DNA from 4 places in the Streptomyces sp. NPDC020299 genome. Region 2 is predicted to be linked to each of the others. Evidence: riboswitches for the same ligand, from Rfam matches in the RefSeq annotation. Region 2 holds a riboswitch; each other region holds the start of a gene.
The links. Region 2 has a riboswitch for cyclic di-AMP ahead of ACH45E_RS27420 (LysM peptidoglycan-binding domain-containing M23 family metallopeptidase). Riboswitches for the same ligand answer to the same signal wherever they lie in the genome.

Region 1 (4,266 bases), on a different contig from region 2:
CCGACGGGACCACGTGGGACAAGGTGGCCGAGTGCGAGAGCGGCGGCTCGTGGAGCGCCGACACGGGTAACGGCTACTACGGCGGCCTCCAGATGTCCCAGGACGACTGGGACAAGTACGGCGGCCTCGACTACGCCTCCAGCCCGGACCAGGCCAGCCGCTCACAGCAGATCGCGGTCGCCGAGAAGATCCTCGACGACCAGGGCACCAAGCACTGGGCCACCTGCGCCCTGCTCTCCGGCCTCACGTCGAACTCCGCTTCGGTGGACGTCGACACGGGTGTCGGGGGGTCCGGGGCGTCCGGCTCCGACGACTCCTCCAACGCGTCGAATTCCGCGAATTCACCCGGTTCGTCTGGTTCCTCCGATTCGAAGGACTCCAAGGGGTCCAAGGACTCCAAGGCGTCCGGGGATTCGGGGTCGTCCGATTCCGGCTCCTCGTCGGACGCCTCGCCCTCGCCGAGCTCGAGTGCCGACGCCGGCTCCAAGGGTGTGGACGATTCCACCAAGCCGGACAAGTCGGCATCTTCCGGCTCCGGGAAGTCCGGGGGGAGCGACGGTTCGTCCTCGGCGTCCCCTGAGATCGCCGAATCGGACGATTCATGGCAGACCGGCGGTTCTTGGAGTCTTGTGGACACCGGAGCGAGCAGCAGCGGCCGTCATCGGGGTGACAGTGCGGACGAAAGTGTGACAAAGAGTCACACCGACAGCGCCTCCGGCCGGCACGCCGCACGCGACTACACCGTGCGCGACGGTGACACCCTCGCCTCCATCGCCGACTCCCTTGACCTCGACGGCGGATGGCGGGCGCTCTACGCCGCCAACAAGGACGCCATCGGCACCGACCCGAACAACATCACCCCCGGTCAGACCCTGGAACTCAGTGCCGAAACGGGTGCAAAGTAGCGGGAGTTGACGCCCTGTTTTGGGCTTGATGTCCGGTTTGGTGAAAGTGTGGGATGAGTCTCAGAAGCCCTGATCGTCTTTGAATTTCACCGGATCGCGTGTCTACGGTCATGACCGCTCGCCAATGCGGGCCCCGGCCGCCGCAACGCCGAATCCTGCCAGCGGCTGCCCGGGAACAGTCGTCGCGTCAAGCGCCGTAGGCAGGAGCGGGGGACCCAAGGTAAGCGCCGGGCCCGGAGGTCGAGAGACCGCCGGGGACGGCTAGGGGTGAAGCCGCGCCTCGCACGAGAACCACGCGAGGTGCGGCCGGGCAACTCAACCGGCCCGAACCCGACAGCTCACCTCGCAGGCGTCGGTGAGGGGATCGATCCATGCTGTTTTCCGGCAAGGGCAAGCACCGTCGTCCGTCCAAGGCCGTTCGCGCCATCGCTGTCGCCGGTGTCACCGGTGCCGCCGTCGCCGCCCCGCTGATGGCGGCCGGCAACGCCTCCGCTGCCACCGCCTCCGAGTGGGACGCGGTCGCCCAGTGCGAGTCCGGCGGCAACTGGTCCATCAACACCGGTAACGGCTACTACGGCGGTCTGCAGTTCTCCGCCTCCACCTGGGCCGCGTACGGCGGCACGCAGTACGCCTCCCAGGCCAACCAGGCCTCCAAGTCCCAGCAGATCTCCGTCGCCGAGAAGGTCCTCGCCGCGCAGGGCAAGGGTGCCTGGCCGGTCTGCGGCAAGGGTCTGTCCGGCGCCACCTACAGCGGTTCGAGCAGCAGCTCGTCGAGCTCCGCCGGCTCCTCGTCGAACGGCGCCGGCACCCGCTCGACCGACGAGCAGGCCGCCAACCGCTCCACGGAGCGCCAGGCCCCCGAGAAGACCGTCACCAAGAAGACCGTCACCACCCCGACCGGCAAGAAGGTCGAGAAGGGCGACGGCGAGTACAAGGTCGTCAAGGGTGACACCCTCAGCTCGATCGCCGAGAAGCACCACGTCGCCGGCGGCTGGCAGAAGCTGTTCCAGCTGAACAAGGACATCATCGACGACGCCAACGTCATCTACCCGGGCCAGCAGCTGCACCTGAAGTGACACCTGGCTGGTAGCAGAACCACAGCGCCCTCATATCGGCGGTCTCCATGATGGAGGCCCCGTGAGGGTCACGCCCCCCGTCCCCCACGGGGCTCCCCGCTCCGGCGCGTGTTCCCCCGTACGCGCCGGGGCGGGGTCTTTTCTTTTCCCCGGTCTTTTCCCCGGTTCTTCCCTTCCGGCCCTTTGTTCCGACGGGGAACAATGTGTACCGTCGCCATGTCCACGAGGCGGTCGGTCGGCTGCCGATGGCCCCGGGACGGTTAGGCTCTAGTCGCAAGGCACACCAGCCCCGCACTTTCAGCGTCACATCCAAGAAGGAGATGCTCGTGCCGTCCATCGACGTCGTCGTAGCCCGGGAAATCCTGGACTCCCGAGGCAATCCCACGGTCGAGGTCGAGGTCGGCCTCGACGACGGCAGCACGGGTCGTGCCGCCGTCCCGTCCGGCGCCTCCACGGGCGCCTTCGAGGCCATCGAGCTCCGCGACGGTGACCCCAACCGCTACCTGGGCAAGGGCGTCGAGAAGGCCGTCCTCGCCGTCATCGAGCAGATCGGCCCGGAGCTGGTCGGCTACGACGCCACCGAGCAGCGCCTGATCGACCAGGCGATGTTCGACCTGGACGCCACCGACAACAAGGGCTCCCTCGGCGCCAACGCCATCCTCGGCGTCTCGCTCGCCGTGGCCCACGCCGCCTCCGAGGCCAGCGACCTCCCCCTCTTCCGCTACCTGGGCGGCCCGAACGCGCACCTGCTGCCGGTGCCGATGATGAACATCCTGAACGGCGGCTCGCACGCCGACTCCAACGTGGACATCCAGGAGTTCATGATCGCCCCGATCGGCGCGGAGTCCTTCTCCGAGGCGCTGCGCTGGGGTGCCGAGGTCTACCACACCCTGAAGAAGGTCCTGAAGTCGAAGGGCCTGTCCACCGGCCTCGGCGACGAGGGCGGCTTCGCCCCCAACCTCGAGTCCAACCGCGCCGCCCTCGACCTCATCCTCGAGGCCATCAAGCAGGCCGGCTACATCCCGGGCGAGCAGATCGCGCTCGCGCTCGACGTCGCCGCGTCCGAGTTCTACAAGGACGGCAAGTACGAGTTCGAGGGCAAGTCCCGCTCCGCCGCCGAGATGACGGAGTACTACGAGGAGCTCGTGGCGGCCTACCCGCTCGTCTCCATCGAGGACCCGCTGTTCGAGGACGACTGGGCCGGCTGGAAGGTCATCACCGACAAGCTCGGCGACAAGGTCCAGATCGTCGGCGACGACCTGTTCGTCACCAACCCGGAGCGCCTGGCCCGCGGCATCGAGGAGGGCAGCGCCAACGCCCTGCTCGTCAAGGTGAACCAGATCGGTTCGCTGACCGAGACCCTGGACGCCGTCGAGATGGCCCAGCGCAACGGCTTCAAGTGCATGATGTCCCACCGCTCCGGCGAGACCGAGGACGTCACCATCGCCGACCTCGCCGTCGCGGTGAACTGCGGCCAGATCAAGACCGGCGCCCCGGCCCGCTCCGACCGCGTCGCCAAGTACAACCAGCTGCTGCGCATCGAGGAGATCCTCGACGACGCCGCCGTGTACGCCGGCCGCTCCGCCTTCCCGCGGTTCCGCGGCGCGATCTCCAAGGGCTGACCCCAACCGGTCAACCCCGGGTAAGGCCTAGCCAGTCGTACGTACGTCCCCGGACACGGTCCCGTACCGTGTCCGGGGACGTACGCACGTAGGCAGCACGCAAGACGCACGCAGGGGAGGCGGAGAGCCAGATGGCCGCGAAGGAACGGGACCGTTTCTCCACCGCGACCAGGATCCGGCTGCTCGGCGAGCAGACGGCGGCCCGGGTCTACCGCTCCCAGACCAAACGGCAGGCCCGCCGCTCCCGGCTCACCAGCCGGGCCGCGCTGCTCGCCCTCGTGGTGTGCACCCTGGTGGTGGCCCTGGCCTACCCGATGCGGCAGTACGTCTCCCAGCGCGCCCAGATCGCCGACCTGCAGCGGGAGAAGCAGCATGCCAGGGAGCGGGTCGAACAGCTGCGCGACCTCAAGGCGCGGTGGCAGGACGACACGTACGCCGAGCAGCAGATCCGGCGGCGGCTGCACTATGTGATGCCGGGGGAGACCGGATACGTCGTGATCGACCCGGACGCGGCCAAGCAGGCGCGCACCGACCTGGTGGCGGCCGACCGCCCCTGGTACGCGAACGTCTGGGACGGGGTCGACAAGTCCGACGCCGCCGACCAGTGAACCCACAGAGAGACTTTCGTACAGGCATGGAAACTCCCCCGCCCCAGACGCCCCG
Region 2 (4,266 bases):
CCGCGCCCACCCGGACTGGGCGCAGTTCCAGCCGGGACGGAAGCGGACGGAGTTCCGCAACCAGCTCGTCCTCAACCTCGCCCGCGAGGAGGTCCGGCAGTACCTCTGGGAGCAGCTCGACGGGCTCCTGTCCAGCGCCCCGGTCGACTATGTGAAGTGGGACTTCAACCGCTGCTTCACCGACGCCGGCTGGCCCGCCGAGCCGTACCCGCAGCGCCTGTGGGTGGACCACGTCCGGGGCTTCTACGGGCTCCTCGACCGGCTGCGGGCGGCCCACCCGGGCGTCGCCTTCGAGTCCTGCTCGGGTGGTGGCGGCCGGATCGACCTCGGCGTCATGAGCCGTACGGACCAGGTGTGGACCTCCGACAACACCGACCCGCTGGACCGGCTGGCCATCCAGCACGGCTTCAGCCAGATCCATCCCGCGCGGGTCATGGCCGCCTGGGTCACCGACAGCCCGAACACCCAGCTCAACGACCGGGTCAGCTCCCTGAAGTTCCGCTTCGTGAGTGCCATGGCCGGGGTTCTCGGCGTCGGTGGCGACCTCTCGGAGTGGACGGAGGGGGAACTCGCCGAGGCCCGGGAGTGGGTGGAGCTCTACAAAAAGATCCGCCCGGTCGTGCAGCGCGGCGACCTCCATCGGCTGCGGCCGCCGGAGGGCGGGCTGAGCGCGGTGCAGTACGTCCTCGGGGGCGAGACGGTCGTCCTCGCCTGGCTCCAGGCGCAGCGGTACGGCGAGCCGGTCCCCGCGCTGCGGCTGCGCGGCCTCGACCCCACGGCGTCGTACGAATGCCGCGAAACGGGTGAAATCCACCGGGGTGCCGTTCTGCTGCACCACGGGCTGCGTACGGGTTTGCGCGGCGACTTCGATGCGGCGGTCATCCGGCTGCGACGCATCTGAGTAATCTGCCCGAATTGGGTCCTTCGTTATAACTAACCGTGAAATAGGGGGTAATGGGGGTCGAGTGGTGAGGAGGGTCATATTCGTGACCGTCCGTTGTGCGTCATGTTCACGTAATCCGCATAAGTTTCCTGGGATTTGAAGGGGTGAAGGAGAAGGGAATTCACGGAGGGTGACCGGGAATTCCCGTAACGGATCAAGCGAAACACGGACAGAGGGAACCATCTGCTTGTCCCTTCGTGTCCCGCTCGCTTACGTTCGCCACCAATCCGGACGGAACGCCGAATCCTGCCGCCGCCCGGAGCCCGGACACACTCACCCGTGCACGGCAGGAGCGGGGGACCCACCAGGTACGACTGCCTGTCCCGGTCTCCGGGACGGCTAGGGGTGAAGCCGTGCTCCGCGCGCGGCCGGGCAGCTCCAGCCCGAACCCGACAGCTCACCTCGCAGGCGCCGGAGAGGAATTCGCCATGCCCGCGAAGGGTAAGCACCGCCGTCCCAAGAACCGGCGTTTCACCCGCTCCATCGCCGTCGCCGGAACCGGCGGCGCCGCGCTGGCGCTGCCCCTCATGGGGGCCGGCGGCGCCCATGCGGCCACCGCGGCCACCGCGAAGGACTCCGTTTCCGAAAAGGCCGTCCAGGCCGTGCCGGTGGCCGAGCGGAAGGCCTCCGCAGCGCATGCGGGCGCGCACACCTACACGGTCCGGTCGGGCGACTGGCTCGCGAAGATAGCCGACGAGCACGACGTCCGCGGCGGCTGGCACCGGCTCTACGCGGACAACCGCGAGGCCGTCGGCAGCGATCCCTCGCTGATCCACCCCGGTCTGAAGCTGACCCTCGGGAAGCAGGCCGCCGGTACCGGCACGAGCACCAAGTCCTCCGCTTCCAGGAAGACTTCGTCCTCCGCGCACACGACCACGCCCTCGGCCTCGCGGTCGGCCACGCGGACCCGGCCGGCGCCCGCCGCGGCGCCGAACGCCGCCACCGGCTTCACCCTCCCGGTGTCGGGCGGCACCATCGGCACCGGCTACCACGTGCCGGGCGGCATGTGGTCCAGCGGCTACCACACGGGCGTCGACTTCGTCGTCCCGACCGGCACCTCCGTCAAGGCCGTGGGCGCGGGCACGGTCGTCTCCGCCGGCTGGGGCGGCGCCTACGGCAACCAGGTCGTGATCAGGCTCGCCGACGGCTACTACGCGCAGTACGGCCACCTCTCCTCGATCTCCGTCTCGGCCGGGCAGACCGTGGCCGCGGGCCGGCAGATAGGCCTCTCCGGCGCGACCGGCAACGTGACCGGCCCGCACCTGCACTTCGAGATCCGCACCACGCCGGACTACGGCTCGGACGTGGACCCGGTCGGCTACCTCCGCTCGCACGGCGTCGCCGTCGCCTGACGGTCCCTGGACCACCGAAGGCCGGACCCCTGATCCCCGGGTCCGGTCTTCGGTGTGCGCGGGCGTATTCCCGCCCGGCGCCCTTCGGTGCCGTGGCTTATCTCACCGTCCGTCAACCCCGTATTACGGTCGCGTAGGTCACATCGGAAGGTGAATCATGGGCCGATGTGGCAGACGATTCGAAGAGTGACAACAGAGCAGTGATCGGGTCGTACGTGGCGGTGGGGGACAGCTTCACCGAGGGCGTGGGCGACCCCGGCCCCGACGGGGCGTTCGTCGGCTGGGCCGACCGGTTCGCGGTCCTCCTCGCGGACCGGCGGCCCGAGGGCGACTTCAGGTACGCGAACCTCGCGGTGCGCGGCAAGCTGCTGGACCAGATCGTGGCGGACCAGCTCCCGCGCGCCGTCGAACTCGCCCCGGACCTGGTGTCCTTCTGCGCGGGCGGCAACGACATCATCCGCCCCGGCACCGACCCCGACGAGGTGGCCGAGCGCTTCGAGCTGGCGGTGGCACAGCTCACCTCCGTCGCGGGCACGGTCATGGTGACGACCGGCTTCGACACGCGTGGCGTGCCCGTGCTCAAGCATCTGCGCGGCAAGATCGCCACGTACAACGGTCATGTGCGGGCCATCGCCGACCGGTACGGCTGTCCCGTCCTCGACCTGTGGTCCCTGAGGACGGTCCAGGACCGGCGAGCCTGGGACCACGACCGGCTCCACCTCTCGTCCGAGGGGCACACGCGCGTGGCCCTGCGGGCCGGCCAGCTGCTCGGCCTGGAGGTCCCCGCCGACCCGGAGCAGCCCTGGCCGCCGCTCCCGTCCCGGGGCCCGCTCGACATCCGCCGCGACGACGTCCACTGGGCCCGCGAGTACCTGGTCCCGTGGATCGGCCGCCGGCTGCGCGGCGAGTCCTCCGGCGACCACGTGACCGCCAAGGGCGCCCTGTCCCCGGACGACATCAGGACCCGGATCGCCTCGGTGGCCTGACCGGGCCCCTCCGGGGGGCCGGCGGTGGCTGTCCGGAGGCGGTACGGCGCCGGGCCGCGGTGCCGTACCGGCCCCGGGCGGTCGCGGCACGGGCTCGCACGGTCCCCTGCGGGAGCCTTGCCCTGCCGCGGTCGGGTACGCCTGCGTCGGGGCGCAGCCCGTGCCGAGGAGTGCCGGCTCTGCACGCGCGGCCGAGCGCTCCGCGTAGGCCGTGGCATCCGGCGGCGCGGCCTCTGCCGTCCGCGCGGAGCGTCAGCGTTCCGTCAGATCGTCCCGGTCCAGGCCCAGTTCGCGGGCCAGGGACTCGTCCACCCACTCCTGGGCGCGGGAGCGGGGCACCGCGCCGGGGTAGGACGTCAGCTGGACGGCGAGGCCGTCGAGGAGGGCCGTCAGGCGCAGGGCCGTGGCGGTGGGGTCCGGGCAGTCGAATTCGCCCGCCTCGACGCCCTCGGCGATGACCTCGGTGATCGCCGCCTTCCACTGCCGGTCCAGATCGCGGGTGACCTCCCGCAGGGCCGGCTCGCGCAGCGCCACCGCCCAGCCCTCGATCCACAGCCGCCAGCCCTTGGCCTGGCCGGTGGGCGCGTACCAGCGCACGGCAGCCCGCAGCCGGCGCAGCGCGGACGTACGACGGCCCAGCAGCCCCCGCAGATGCGCGAGGTCGCCCTCCGCCGCGTGTGTGAAGGCGGCGGCGACCAGCTTCTCCTTCGTCGAGAAGTGGTACAGGACCAGCGCGTTGCTCACCCCGAGCACCGAGGCCACGTCGGCGATCCGCACCGCCGCCACGCCCCGCAACTCGATCTGCCCGACGGCGGCCCGCAGCAGTTCCTCCCGCCGCTCCGTCACGCTCAACCGCACTCTCGCCACGCCGTCACCCTAATCGGTCACACGCACCCCGCGGCGACGCAGTCCGGCCGTCCGGTCAGCGGTACCAGCCGAAGCGCTCCGCGATCACCGGCAGCCGGTCGGCCACCAGGGCGTGCGC
Region 3 (4,266 bases), on a different contig from region 2:
GGCACCGGCCATCGCGCCCCTCCCGGCCGGCGCGGCTCCGCTGGCCGTCGCTCTGCCTGTGGCGGACAAGCCCCCACTGAGCCCGGACCACTGCTGGCGCAGCCACTCCTGCTCCGCGGGCTGAAGGGCCTGCTCGGGGTCGCCGCGCCAAGGCTGAGCGGCGGGAGGCGCGGACTCGGCCGCCGCGGCCGCCGGGCGGGGTGCGGGCGTGCCGCCCGGTTGGGCGATCCGGCGGGCGAGGAGGTCCCGGGCCGCGGCGAGCTTCTTCTGGTTCTTCTCCTTCGAGGCCAGCGGCGTGGACCGCCGCGGCCCGGCCGCGGGCAGCGCGAGGGGGGTCTCCTGCCGCGGCTCCGGCACGGCCGGCAGCGCGGCCACGGGCCCGGCGGTCAGCTCCGCCCTGGGGCGGGCCGTCAGCTCCGGCACGGCGCGGGCGCCCGTCTGCCCGGAAGACCCGCCGGTCAGCTCCGGCAGGATGCGCTCGGCCGCTTCCAGCAGCTCTTTCGGGATCGGGACGTCGGCGCGCCGCCCGGCCGGACGCTGCGACGACCGGTCGGCCGGGAGTATGGCGGGGGAGGTGGGTCCCAGCTTGGAGCGGGCCCCCGTCATCCACTGGCGGGCGATGTTGTCCAGGGCGGCGGGGCTGGCCGGACGCTGCGACGACCGGTCGGCCGGGAGTATGGCGGGGGTGGTGGGGCCGAGTTTGGAACGGGCCCCGGTCATCCACTGCTGGGCGATGCTGTCCAGACCGGGATCGGTCCCCCTGTCCGACCTGCGGAGGCGCACACCACGACCGGGCGATCCCCCCGATGTCGCGCGGGTCGCGTTGAAGTTCCCCGTGGCGCTCTCGGTCTGGTCGTAAAGGCTGTCGATTCGCTGCCGAACCTCGTCGCGGCTTTCGCGCGCCATGGGGGACGTACTCCTTCCGTGCTCCGCCTACCGGGTTAGCTGGCGGGTTCGGGCGGTCGATGGTGGAAGGCATGCCCTACGGCCCTGCCCCGTCGGGCGGTCGGGCCGATTCACCCCAAGTCGGTTGGGTCCCCGGTTCCGTTGCCCTGCGGGGACACCGGATTCGGCGGAGGCCGCGCGGCCCGGCGAGGTTCGCCAGGGGGAGCCGTGCGGTCTGAACGCCAACTTAACCAACTTGTGTGGCTGGTGTGAAGGTTGAAGAGCGGAATGTCCGATACGTAATTGTGATATTCATCTTGGCGCTCGTGACCATCCGGTGAAGATGCCCGGAGAAGCGTACGAAACCCCGCCGCACAGCCGCATGATGACGCCTCACAACGCCTCACAACCGCATGATGACGAGCGCGGTGTCGTCGGTCGCGCCCTCCCTCGGAAGCAACTCCCGCAGGACGGCGTCGGCGAGGTCCTCCGGGTCCGCGTCACGGTGCCGGCCGAGGGCGTCGGCGAGGCGCGCCAGCCCGACGTCTATGTCCTCGCGTCGACGCTCGATCAGGCCGTCGGTGTACAGGACGAGGAGGGCGCCTTCGGCGAACCCGGTGTGCGCCTCGGGCCGGGGCCGCGGGTCGGGCCGGGCGTCCAGCGGGGCGTCGGTGGCCCGGTCGAGGAACTCCACGGTGCCGTCGCGGTGGACCAGTACGGGCGGCGGGTGGCCGGCGCTGCTGTACATCAGGGTGTGCCGCTCGAAGTCGATGAACGCCGTCACCGCCGTCGCCGACTCCGCGCCGTCGAGCACATGAGCGTACTCCCCGAGGGCGTTCAGGGCCTGCGCCGGGCCCTCGGCGACGCGGCAGGCGGCGCTCAGCGCGCTGCGCAACTGTCCCATCACGCACGCGGCCCGCAGACCGTGCCCCACCACGTCGCCGACCGAGACGCCGATGCAGTCGCCGCCGCCCCGGTCGACCAGGTCGTACCAGTCCCCGCACACGTTCAGCGCGCTCACCGCGGGCCGGTAGCGGACGGCGGCCCGGTGGCCCGCCACCCACCGGCGGGCGGGGAGCATCGCCTCCTGGAGGGCGAGCGCCACCTTCCGGTCACGGGCCTGGGTCCTGCGCAGTTGCTCGTTCAGCTCCTGCAACTCCCGTGCGCGCCGGTACAGCTCGGCCTCCAGCACCTGGGTACGGTCGCTGTCCGCGCCGCTCCGGGCCCGGATCAGCTCCGTGACCTCCTCGACCCGGTGCACCAGCAGCACCACCGTCCCGTCCGGTCCCAGCACCGGCGCGTTCACCGGGCTCCAGTAGCGCTCCTCCCAGTGCCCGGGCCGGTCGGCGGACTCGACGTCGTACCGCTGGAGCGCCATGGTGTCGCGCTCGCCGGTGTCCAGCACCCGGTGCAGGGAGGCGCCCAGATTCCGCATGCCCGTGGCGCCGTTGTCGTTGGGGTTGTCGGGGAAGACCTCGAACAGGTGACGGCCCACCACCTCCTCGCGGCTGCGCCCGGCCATCCGCAGGAACTCCTCGTTCGCTTCCGCGTACACCAGGTCCGGAGTCAGCAGGGCGACCATGCCCGGCAGGGCCTGGAACACCGCCGCGTAGTCGATCTCCGTATCCGCCATGGCCCGCCGCCCAATCCGACCACCGGTACGGGCTCAGTTTCCCACGAAACCCGGGCGTGAGCGGTGGGGCGGGAGCGGTTGCCGCCACTGCTGCGGGAGGTGTCAACTGGGAAAAGGGAGCTGTCGAGGAGGTTTCACTCATGGTGGACGAGAGCAAAGAATCTCCCGCCGTGGACAGTGACAGGGATGTCGCATTCGCAGGATCGTCTTGGTTTCAACGAACAAATGCCCACATTGCGCATCTCCAAGGGCAGCTCAATAAATTCCTGAAAATGCGCGAGGCGGCTCCGGAGGGTATATCCGCACCCGATGCCGAGATCGTGAAGAAAATAAGAACGCATCTCGGGGCGGCCCGGAACGCGCTGGAACGCCGGGGGGTCAGGGGCTGGTTCTGGCGGATGTCGGGCGCCTCGGCGGATCGGGCCCTGGCCAACATGCACGAGGCCGAGGTGGCTCTGCTGCGCATAGCCCCGGACGGAGAACTCCCGAACAAGCGGCTGTACGCGCTGTCGCACGCGAGACTCCACCTGCCGAAGGACGACGTGTGCCTCCAGTATCTGGAAGCCGCCGAGAAAGCGCCCGCCGGGGAGTTGAGGGAACTGGCCGCCATTACGCTGCACTCCGCCTATCAGGCCGAGGAGGCGGAAAGGGCCAGGGTGCGCAGCTTTATCCGGATCGTGGTCGTCGCCTCGGCCGCATTGGGGGCGATGGCGGTCGGTCTGGGCGTGTGGGCGGCACTGGATCTCGCCGTGGCCCAGCGATTCTGTTTCCCGCCGGACAAGAACGCCCCCGGCCCCAGGCCGGTGACGGCCTGCCCCCTCGGGGACGCGGCGACATCGGGAAGTGTCTTCTTTCTCGAATTCATCGGTATGTGCGCGGCGGCCATAGCGGGTGCGGTGTCGCTGAGAGAGGTCAGGGGAACCTCGGGGCCGTACCACGTGGCGACCGGACTGATCGTCCTGCGGCTTCCTGTCGGCGCTCTGGTGGCGGCTGCCGGACTGCTGCTCATGAGCGGTGGGTTCTTCCCCGGCCTGACGAGCCTGAACACCTCGACGCAGATCGTGGCCTGGGCCTTCGCGTTCGGCATTCTGCAGGAGTCCGTCACGCGCGCGGTCGACCGGCAGGGCCAGTCCCTGCTGGACAAGGTCAAGGGTCCCGGAAGCCGGCCGGCCGCGGCCAACCCCGGTCCGGCGCCGCACCAGCCGTGAGCCGGACGGAACCGGCCGTCAGCCGGCCGGAACCGGCCCGCGTGACCTGGGTTTCCTGTGAGTTCACGATGAATCCGTGAGGTGCTTGAACACATCCGTGTCCGGCTCCGTATGGGACGGGGGCTTGCCATGCCGGGCCGGCCACGAGGTGTGGGAGTGGTTCTGTGGGACGCAACAGGCGCAGACGCCCGACAGGTGCACGGCGCGCGACCTTCGCCGCGGTCGCCCTGATGCTGGGCGGGGGTGGACTGGTCGCGGCGAACGTCTACGCCTCGGCGACCGAGGGCGGCACCGACGCCCGGGTGCTGCAGGCGGGCGGCTGGGGTTCGGGGCCGGCCACCATCGACTGCCCGGACGTCGGCAGCCGCCTGACCTCCGTGCCGGACGACGCCAAGGCGGACGTCGACCGCCAACTCGCCCTGCTGGACCAGCAGGTGTCCGCCGCCTACCAGCAACTCCAGGCGTCCGCACAGGCCGTCAGGCAGGACCCCGGCTCCGCCGACGGCACGATCATGAACCCGCTCAAGGAGAAGCGGAGCG
Region 4 (4,266 bases), on a different contig from region 2:
CGGAGCTGGCCTGGCTCGCGGGTGACGACCCGCTGCCGTTCCTCACGATGCTCGCGCGCTTCGTGCGACCGGGCGCGAAGCACCTCTATCAGCTGTGGCGGACCAACCGCCGCGGCAGCGGCACCGGTTCCGGAAGCTGAGGCCCGCCCAGGGCGGGCTGTCCGGACCGGTGCACGATCCACCACCACGAAGTGACGGAAAAACACGTCCTGGGGAGGGACTTCGTGAATCAACCGGTTGCAGTCATCGGTGCCGGGCCGTTCGGCCTGTCCACCGCGGCCCATCTGCGGGCCCGCGGCATCCCCGTCCGCGTCTTCGGCGATCCCATGGTCAGCTGGCGCGACCACATGCCCGCCGGAATGCTCCTGAAGTCGACCCCGGTGGCGTCCAGCATCGACTGCCCCCAGCCCGGCCACGCGCTCGCCGACTACTGCGACGCGGCGGGCGTCCGCCGGCTGGTCACCGACGAGGACATCATCCCGGTCGAGACCTTCATCGCCTACGGCGAGTGGTTCCAGCAGAGGCTGCTGCCCGACCTGGAGCGGGTGCGGGTGGTGTCCGTGGACCGGGGCGCCGGCGGCGGCTTCGAACTCAAACTGGACTCCGGTGAGTCGTTCACCGCGCGCGCGGTGGTGGTCGCCACCGGCCTGTCCGGACTGGCCCACCTCCCGGCCGAGCTGGCGTCGGCGGCGCCCGACGGACCCAGCCTCACCGGCCCGGTCTCCCACAGCTCCCAGCACCACGACCTGACCCGGTTCTCCGGCAAGGAACTGATCGTCGTCGGCGCCGGCCAGTCCGCGCTGGAGACGGCGGCCCTGGCCGCGGAGGCCGGCGCCCGGGTACGGGTGGTGTCGCGGGGCCGCGGCCGGGTCGCCTTCGGGGCCCCGCCCTGGAACCAGCCGAGGCTGCGCCCCGAGTCGCCCTTCGGCCGCGCCTGGTCCCTCTGGGCGCTGAGCTACTACCCGCACCCCTACCGCTACCTCCCGGCCCGCACCCGCCACTACCTGGTCCGCCGCGTCCTCGGCCCGCTCGGCGCCTGGTGGCTGCGCGACCGGTTCGAGGGCAAGGTCGGGGTGGAGGAGATCGAGCGGCTGGCCGGCGCGGACGTCTTCGACGGCAGCCCGGTCCTCACCGTCCGCACCCACGCCGGGCAGGCCAACCAGCTCCCCGCCGACCACGTCATCGCGGCCACCGGCTACCGCGTGGACATCGCGGCCATGGACTTCCTCGGCCATGAGCTGCGCACCCGGCTCACGGTGAGCCGGGGCGCGCCCCGGCTGAGTGCGGGATACGTCTCCTCCGTCCCGGGGCTGTACTTCACCGGTCTTCCGGCGGCGTCGTCGTACGGCCCGGTGATGCGCTTCGTCTGCGGCACCGAGTTCGCCTCGCCGCGTCTGGCCAAGCACCTCGCGGCGGCACACGGCTGACGGGCTGCGCCACACGTCCCGACGCACGTCTCGTCACACGTCTCGACATCGTCGTCAAATCGCCATCAAGGAGCCCGCGGGCGCCACTTGGGGCTGGAAACAGCGGTGAGTCGTGGGGGTGCGGTGTCCGTATTCTCTGATCATGGCCGCACCCCCCGCATATTCCCCCCTGACCTGCCCTGCGTATTCGCTCGTCGCGACGGATCTCGACGGAACGCTCCTGCGAGGCGACGACACCGTCTCCGACCGCTCCCGCGCCGCCCTCGCCAGGGCCGGGAGAGCGGGTGCCCGGCACCTCGTGGTGACCGGGCGCCCGGCGCCGCGGGTGCGGCCGCTGCTCGACGACCTCGGCTGCACGGGTCTCGCGGTGTGCGGACAGGGCGCGCAGGTGTACGACGCCGGCGCCCACCGCCTGCTGTGGTCGGTCACCCTGGACCGGGAGCTGGCGGAGACCGCGCTCGGCAAGATCGAGGCCGAGGTGGGGGAGGTGTACGCGGCCGTCGACCAGGACGGGGTGGACGGGCTCACCCTCGTCGAACCCGGCTACCTGATGCCCCACCCCACACTGCCCGCCGTACGGGTCCGGCGGCGCGACGACCTGTGGTGCGAGCCGATCAGCAAGGTCCTGCTGCGGCATCACGCCCTGTCCGACGACGAGTTGGCCGCCACGGCCCGCGCGGCCGTGGGTTCGCTGGCGACGGTCACCATGTCGGGGCCGGGGACCGTCGAGCTCCAGCCGTGCGGCGTCAACAAGGCCACCGGGCTGGCGCTGGCCGCCGACCACCTCGGGCTGAGCGCCGAACGGGCCCTTGCCTTCGGGGACATGCCCAACGACATCCCGATGTTCGACTGGGCCGCCCACGGTGTGGCGATGGCCGGCGCCCACCCCGAGCTGAAGGCGGTGGCCGACGAGATCACTCTGTCGAACGAGGACGACGGCATCGCCGTCGTCCTCGAAAGACTCTTTCCCTGAGCGGGGCTCGCTCCCTCAAGGGAGCGGAGCGGTCAGTACGCGCCGAACACGTTGTCGATCGAGCCGTAGCGGTGGGCGGCGTAGTTGCAGGCGGCCGTGATGTTGGCGACCGGGTCGTAGATGTTGTACGAGGTGCCGGCCACGTGGTAGCTGGCGAACGTGGGGTCGATGACCTGGAGCAGGCCCTTGGACGGGATACCGGCGGCCGCGTTGGAGTCCCAGAGGTTGATGGCCACCGGGTTGCCCGACGACTCGCGCATCACGTTGCGGTAGATGCCGTTGTACGAGCCCGGGATGCCCTTCTGCGCCATGATCGCGAGCGACTCGCGGATCCAGCCGTCGAGGTTGTTCGCGTACGGGAGCGTGGTGGCGGCCGCGGGGGCGGCCTTGGGGGCGCTCGTGGTGGTGGCCGCGGAGGCGCTGGTCGCGCCGATCAGCGGGAGGGCGAGCACGGCGGCACCGGTACCGGCGACGGCGAGCTTGCGGGCGAGGCGGGCGAAGGGGGCACGGTGCTGAGCGGCAGCAGACATGGCTGAGTTCCTCTCCGTCGCCTGCGAGGTGAGCTGTCGGGTTCGGGCTGGGAGGTGCCCGGCCGCGCCGCCCGAAGGCGGTGCGGCTTCACCCCTAGCCGTTCCGGGACGACGGGTGTCGCCCGTACCGGCGGCAAACCTGGGTCCCCCGCTCCTGCCGTCGTGAATGAGTTCGTCGATGGGTGTGACGGGCGGCGGCAGGATTCGGCGTTCCGCCCGACGGCCGGGAACGTATGCGAGAGCACATGTCCTGAACAAGCGCCGGATTCACATAAAGTCCTAGTTGACCTTGTTGTGAGGCGTATGAGGCGCTTGATCCTTTGCGTCTGCCAACCCTCAACTGCCCAATGGCGGCAAGCGGTGTGCCGGTGCCGGGCGGTGGGGTGTCCCGATCGGCCGAAGTGACCCAATTCACGGAATAGCATTTACGGCAAATAGGACATGAGGGGCGCCGCATCGGGTAGCGCATCGGGTGAGGGAGTGGAAGGCCAACTGCTCCAAGCGGCGCAGTCATGTCGTACTTCCGTGTAAGTCGATAAATATCTGTGCTTATCGACCGATCGAAAACATAACGGGCGTGATCCGATAGCGCCCGGCCTGTAACAGTGGGCGCCCTCGGTGATCGAAAGCTGACCGGATACGCTGACTTGAGTGAGGGCAGCGACCTATCGACAAACCGTGTGATCGCCAGCAGGCACCAGCAGACAGGAGACCCCTCGTGACCGTCGTCGGGCCGTTCGGGCTTAGCGTGCGGGACCAGGCTCTGGAAGCCGATGTCCAGGCCGGAATGGCGGCTGTCGAGGAGGGACTGCTCGAAGCCACCAAGAGTGAGGTCCCCTTCATCACCGAGGCCGCGCAGCACCTCGTGCGCGCGGGCGGGAAGCGGTTCCGGCCGCTGCTCGTGATGCTCGCGGCGCAGTTCGGGGACCCGTACGCGCCGGGGATCGTGCCCTCGGCCGTCGTCGTCGAGCTCACCCACCTCGCGACGCTCTACCACGACGACGTCATGGACGAGGCCGCGGTGCGCCGCGGAGTGGACAGCGCGAACACCCGCTGGGGCAACTCCGTCGCCGTCCTCACCGGCGACTTCCTCTTCGCCCGCGCCTCCCAGATCCTCGCCGACCTCGGCCCCGAGGCCGTACGGGTACAGGCCCTGGCGTTCGAGCGGCTGGTCACCGGGCAGATCCTGGAAACGGCGGGGCCGCAGGACGGCCGCGACCCGGTCGAGCACTACCTGGACGTCCTCGGCGGCAAGACCGGATCGCTGGTGGCGGTCTCCTGCCGCTTCGGCGCCATGATGTCCGGGGCCGACGAGACGGTCGTGGACGTCCTCACC

Region 1: linked by a shared signal. The riboswitch ahead of ACH45E_RS20580 (transglycosylase family protein) and the one ahead of ACH45E_RS27420 (LysM peptidoglycan-binding domain-containing M23 family metallopeptidase) in region 2 are both predicted to bind cyclic di-AMP.
Region 3: linked by a shared signal. The riboswitch ahead of ACH45E_RS22040 (NlpC/P60 family protein) and the one ahead of ACH45E_RS27420 (LysM peptidoglycan-binding domain-containing M23 family metallopeptidase) in region 2 are both predicted to bind cyclic di-AMP.
Region 4: linked by a shared signal. The riboswitch ahead of ACH45E_RS36160 (transglycosylase SLT domain-containing protein) and the one ahead of ACH45E_RS27420 (LysM peptidoglycan-binding domain-containing M23 family metallopeptidase) in region 2 are both predicted to bind cyclic di-AMP.

What each region holds. Positions count from the first base shown of each region.
Region 1 covers NZ_JBIRWL010000007.1:344,854-349,119, forward strand. Annotated here, with positions in the region: gene ACH45E_RS20575 (transglycosylase family protein) at 1-905, shown strand, start outside; cyclic di-AMP (ydaO/yuaA leader) riboswitch at 1,088-1,272, shown strand; gene ACH45E_RS20580 (transglycosylase family protein) at 1,277-1,981, shown strand; gene eno (phosphopyruvate hydratase) at 2,302-3,603, shown strand; gene ACH45E_RS20590 (septum formation initiator family protein) at 3,735-4,211, shown strand; partial or broken gene ACH45E_RS20595 (DUF501 domain-containing protein) at 4,238-4,266, shown strand, end outside.
Region 2 covers NZ_JBIRWL010000011.1:189,745-194,010, forward strand. Annotated here, with positions in the region: gene ACH45E_RS27415 (alpha-galactosidase) at 1-901, shown strand, start outside; cyclic di-AMP (ydaO/yuaA leader) riboswitch at 1,208-1,367, shown strand; gene ACH45E_RS27420 (LysM peptidoglycan-binding domain-containing M23 family metallopeptidase) at 1,372-2,295, shown strand; gene ACH45E_RS27425 (SGNH/GDSL hydrolase family protein) at 2,496-3,281, shown strand; gene ACH45E_RS27430 (TetR/AcrR family transcriptional regulator) at 3,534-4,148, opposite strand; gene ACH45E_RS27435 (Glu/Leu/Phe/Val dehydrogenase dimerization domain-containing protein) at 4,204-4,266, opposite strand, start outside.
Region 3 covers NZ_JBIRWL010000008.1:214,295-218,560, reverse strand. Annotated here, with positions in the region: gene ACH45E_RS22040 (NlpC/P60 family protein) at 1-906, opposite strand, end outside; cyclic di-AMP (ydaO/yuaA leader) riboswitch at 915-1,085, opposite strand; gene ACH45E_RS22035 (SpoIIE family protein phosphatase) at 1,289-2,518, opposite strand; gene ACH45E_RS22030 (hypothetical protein) at 2,659-3,726, shown strand; gene ACH45E_RS22025 (DUF1996 domain-containing protein) at 3,957-4,266, shown strand, end outside.
Region 4 covers NZ_JBIRWL010000019.1:9,897-14,162, reverse strand. Annotated here, with positions in the region: gene ACH45E_RS36175 (ATP-grasp domain-containing protein) at 1-140, shown strand, start outside; gene ACH45E_RS36170 (FAD-dependent oxidoreductase) at 225-1,427, shown strand; gene ACH45E_RS36165 (HAD family hydrolase) at 1,570-2,400, shown strand; gene ACH45E_RS36160 (transglycosylase SLT domain-containing protein) at 2,433-2,930, opposite strand; cyclic di-AMP (ydaO/yuaA leader) riboswitch at 2,936-3,118, opposite strand; gene ACH45E_RS36155 (polyprenyl synthetase family protein) at 3,649-4,266, shown strand, end outside.